Regions from separate parts of the Streptomyces sp. NPDC007907 genome, predicted to be linked through region 1. Evidence: riboswitches for the same ligand, from Rfam matches in the RefSeq annotation. Region 1 holds a riboswitch; the other holds the start of a gene.
What was found. Region 1 has a riboswitch for cyclic di-AMP ahead of ACFZDI_RS04350 (NlpC/P60 family protein). Riboswitches for the same ligand answer to the same signal wherever they lie in the genome.

Region 2: linked by a shared signal. The riboswitch ahead of ACFZDI_RS06540 (M23 family metallopeptidase) and the one ahead of ACFZDI_RS04350 (NlpC/P60 family protein) in region 1 are both predicted to bind cyclic di-AMP.

Annotation. Positions count from the first base shown of each region.
Region 1 covers NZ_JBIBKR010000001.1:954,814-957,005, forward strand. The annotation lists gene pcrA (DNA helicase PcrA) at 1-803, opposite strand, end outside; cyclic di-AMP (ydaO/yuaA leader) riboswitch at 1,118-1,290, shown strand; gene ACFZDI_RS04350 (NlpC/P60 family protein) at 1,298-2,192, shown strand, end outside.
Region 2 covers NZ_JBIBKR010000002.1:116,201-118,392, forward strand. The annotation lists partial or broken gene ACFZDI_RS06535 (alpha-galactosidase) at 1-520, shown strand, start outside; cyclic di-AMP (ydaO/yuaA leader) riboswitch at 754-910, shown strand; gene ACFZDI_RS06540 (M23 family metallopeptidase) at 915-1,826, shown strand; gene ACFZDI_RS06545 (SGNH/GDSL hydrolase family protein) at 2,078-2,192, shown strand, end outside.

The DNA.
Region 1 (2,192 bases):
GGGAAGGCGCGCAGCAGGTTGACCGTCGTCATGATCAGGTCGTCGAAGTCGAGGGCGTTCGCCTCGCGCAGCCGCGACTGGTACATGGCGTAGGCCTGGGCGAGGGTCTTCTCGAAGCCGTCGGTGGCCTGGGCGGCGAAGTCCTCCTCGTCGATCAGCTCGTTCTTCAGGTTGCTGATCTTGGCGCTGAAGGACTTCGGCGGGAAGCGCTTGGGGTCGAGGTCCAGGTCGCGGCAGACCAGGGCCATCAGACGCTTGGAGTCGGCGGCGTCGTAGATCGAGAAGGAGGAGGTGAAGCCGAGCTTCTTGCTCTCCCGGCGCAGGATGCGCACGCACGCGCTGTGGAAGGTCATGACCCACATGGCGTTGGCGCGCGGGCCGACGAGCTGCTCGACACGCTCCTTCATCTCACCGGCGGCCTTGTTGGTGAAGGTGATCGCGAGGATCTGGCCCGGGTGCACGTCCCGCTCGGCGAGCAGGTGGGCGATGCGGTGCGTGAGCACACGGGTCTTGCCGGAGCCGGCGCCGGCCACGATGAGCAGCGGGGAGCCGGAGTGGACGACGGCGGCGCGCTGGTTGTCGTTCAGCCCCTCCAGGAGGGCGGCGGCGTCCACCACGGGGCGGGGGGCTCCGTCCCGGTAGTAGGCGTCCCGGTCCGGGGGCGCGTCGAACTTCCCGCCGAACAGATCGTCCGGGATCGGCTCCGGAACGTGATCGTCCTCGGGCGGCGGCGGGGGTTCGTCGGCCGGGCCCCGCTGGGCCTGGAGGTTCGCCAGGAAGTGGTCGTCAAAGAGGCTGCTCATCGCTCTCCGAGTCTAGGGCGCCCCACTGACAGCCCGCCGCCGCCCTGAGAACATCGCCGCGCACCCGGTGTCCCGCCGACCGCACGGAGGCGCGTTGTCGCCCTCCATGACGGCATGATCACGCCCTGCTATTGCCACTACATACGCGGATCTTTGACCACGAATCCCCCTTGATCGCTCACTCTCGGCAACGCCCGGGGATAAGGTCACGAAAATGTATCGGGCATATCACCCATCAACCTTCACAGGGGCCACACCAGTTGGCTACCGTGCGACCAGGCCGCACGACCCCCACCGGCGAACGTCGCCGGGCCGCGCGGCCTCCGCCGAGTCCGGTGTGCCGCAGTGGCAGCCGGAGCCGGGGACCCAACCGTGAACCTGGGGTGAATCGGCCCGACTCCCTGAGCGGAGAGGCCGTAGGGCAAACCTTCCGAACCACCCGCCCGAACCCGACAGCTAACCCGGTAGGCGGAACGTGGAAGGAGTCGCCTCCCTTGGCGTCGCACCGCAAGTCGCGTCCTACGGGTACGCGCGTGGCAGGCATACGGACCCCCGCCCTCGCAACGGCGGCCCTCACCTCCGTGGCCCTGCTCTCCCAGTCGGCCAACGCCGCCCCCGCGGCCGACGACAAGCCCAGCCTGGAGGAAGTCGAGAAGAAGGTCGACGACCTGTACCGCCAGGCCGAGTCGGCGACCGACAAGTACAACGCGGCCAAGGAGAAGACCGCGAAGCAGCGCAAGCGCGTCGACACCCTCCTCGACGACGTCGCCCAGCGCACCCAGAAGCTCAACGAGGCGCGCGAGGAGCTCGGCTCCTTCGCCTCCGCCCAGTACCGCACCGGCGCCGCCGCCCCGGACACGGCGACGTTCCTGCTGGCGGACACCCCGCAGGACTACTTCGACCAGACCCAGCTGATGGACCGGATGACGGGCCGCCAGAAGGTCGCGGTCGACGACTACGTCACCCAGCAGTCCGAGACGATGAAGAAGCGCCAGGAGGCCACCGAGAGCCTCGAGACGCTCACCGAGTCGCAGGGCGACCTGAAGACCGCCAAGGCCACCGTCCAGCGCAAGCTCGCCGACGCGCGCGAGCTGATGTCGAAGCTGACCGCCGAGGAGAAGGCCCGGCTCGCGGCGATCGAGAAGGAGAAGCGGGAGGAGGCCGCCCGCAAGGCCGACGAGCTGGCTCGGCAGCAGGCCGCGCGTCAGCAGGCGCAGGAGGAGGCCGCCCGGCAGCAGGACAGCGGGACGGCCTCGTCGGGCTCCACGGGATCGACGGGCTCCGGCTCGTCCTCCTCGACGGCCCCGGCCGACTCCTCGTACGCCACCAAGGCCGACAAGGCGCTGGCCTTCGCCCGCGCCCAGATCGGCAAGCCGTACGTGTGGGGCG
Region 2 (2,192 bases), on a different contig from region 1:
AACGCCATGCTCAACCACCGGGCCGGCTCGCTGCGGTTCCGGTTCGTCAGCGCCATGGCCGGGGTGCTCGGGGGCGGCGGCGACCTCACCGGGTGGACGTCCGGGGAACTCGCCGAAGCCGGCGAGTGGGTGAGGCTGTACAAGGAGATCCGGCCCCTGGTGCAGCGCGGTGACCTGTACCGGCTGCGGCCGCCGCAGGCCGGGCTGAGCGCCGTGCAGTACGTCCTCGGTGACGAGACCGTCGTCCTCGCCCGGCTCCAGGCGCAGCGCTACGGCGAGCCCGTGCCGTCGCTCCGGCTGCGCGGCCTACCCGACAGCATCGTACGAATGGCGCGAAACGGGCGAAGTTCACCGCGGGGCGCTCCTGCTGCACCACGGACTGCGGGTCGGTCTGCGTGGAGACCTGGACGCCGCAGCCGTCCGGCTTAAGCGGAAGTGGCCGTTCTGTCCGAATGGGGAATTTAGGCCGCTAAGGCATAACGTGCCCCGATCGCAAAGGAGATGGGATCGGGGTGCGTGACCATCGTCATATTCGTGACGATCCGCTGTCGCCATGTTCACGTAATCTCCGCATGATGCAGGGCTATTGAGCAAAGCGGGAGATCCGTAATCCACGCTCGGTGACAGCGCACGTGCCCATGTGTCGGGAAAAACGGGGTCACGCGCAATCGCAAGCTTGTCCCCTTGCGTCTCGGTCGCTTACGTTCCACACCAATCCGGACGGACGCCTAATCCTGCCGCCGCCCGGAGCCCGCACACACTGACCCGACGCACGGCAGGAGCGGGGGACCCACAGGTAAGACGCCTGTTCCGGTTCCCGGAACGGCTTGGGGTTCAGCCGCGCACCGGCGCGGCCGGGCATCTCCAGCCCGCACCCGACAGCTCACCTCGCAGGCGACGGAGAGGAATTCGTCATGCCCGCGAAGGGTAAGCATCGCCGCCCCAAGACCCAGCGTTTCACCCGCTCCATCGCCGTCGCCGGAACCGGCGGAGCCGCCCTCGCCCTGCCGCTCATGGGGGCCGCCGGCGCCCATGCCGCAACGCCGCAGTCGGCTCCGGAAAAGGCCGCCCAGTCCGCTCCGGTCGCCGGTGAAAAGGCCGCCGAAAAGACCGATGGCGCCCACACGTACACCGTGAAGGCCGGCGATTACCTCGCCAGGATCGCCGACCAGCAGAACGTCAGCGGCGGTTGGAAGAAGCTCTACGCGGACAACCGCGAGGCCGTGGGCTCCGACCCCTCGCTGATCCACCCGGGCCTGAAGCTCTCGATCGGCAAGAAGGCCGCGGCGGCCCCGAAGACCTCGGCCCCCGCCGCGCCGAAGGCATCGGCCGAGAAGCCCGCCGCCGAGTCGGCCCCGAAGGCGCAGAGCGCCGCCAAGCCGGCTGCCGCCAAGCCCGCCGCCGAGAGCAACTCCAGTGGCTACACCCTGCCGGTGGCCGGCGCCACCGTCGGCACGCCGTACCGCATGTCCGGCAGCATGTGGTCCAGCGGCTACCACACCGGCGTCGACTTCGTCGTCCCGACCGGCACGTCCCTCAAGGCCGTCGGCGCCGGCACGGTCGTCTCCGCCGGCTGGGGCGGCGCCTACGGCAACCAGGTCGTCATCAAGCTGAACGACGGCCACTACGCCCAGTACGCCCACCTGTCCCAGCTCTCCGTGTCGGCCGGCCAGACCGTGACCGCCGGACAGCAGGTCGGCCTCTCCGGGGCGACCGGCAACGTGACCGGACCGCACCTGCACTTCGAGATCCGCACCACGCCGGACTACGGCTCGGACGTGGACCCGGTCGCCTTCCTGCGCTCGCACGGCGTCTCCGTCGGCTGACCCACCGCACGACCACCTGCCTGACACGCTTCCGAAGGCCGGACCCCGATCCCCGGGTCCGGCCTTCGGTGTGTGCGCGTGCGGTCGCCCGCCTCAAGGTGGCTTCCGGGCCGGGCGGCTCACCCCGAAACATCCCTGACAAGCGGGGTATTCCGGAGTTGGCCCACCCTTGAGGAGTGGCTTATCTCACCGCCCGTCAACCCTTGCCTACGGTCGCGTAAGTCACATTCGAAGGTGAATCATGAGCTGCTGTGGCAGACGATTCGAAGAGTGACAGCAGAGCAGAGATCGGGTCGTACGTGGCGCTGGGGGACAGCTTCACCGAGGGCGTCGGCGACCCCGGCCCCGACGGGGCGTTCGTCGGCT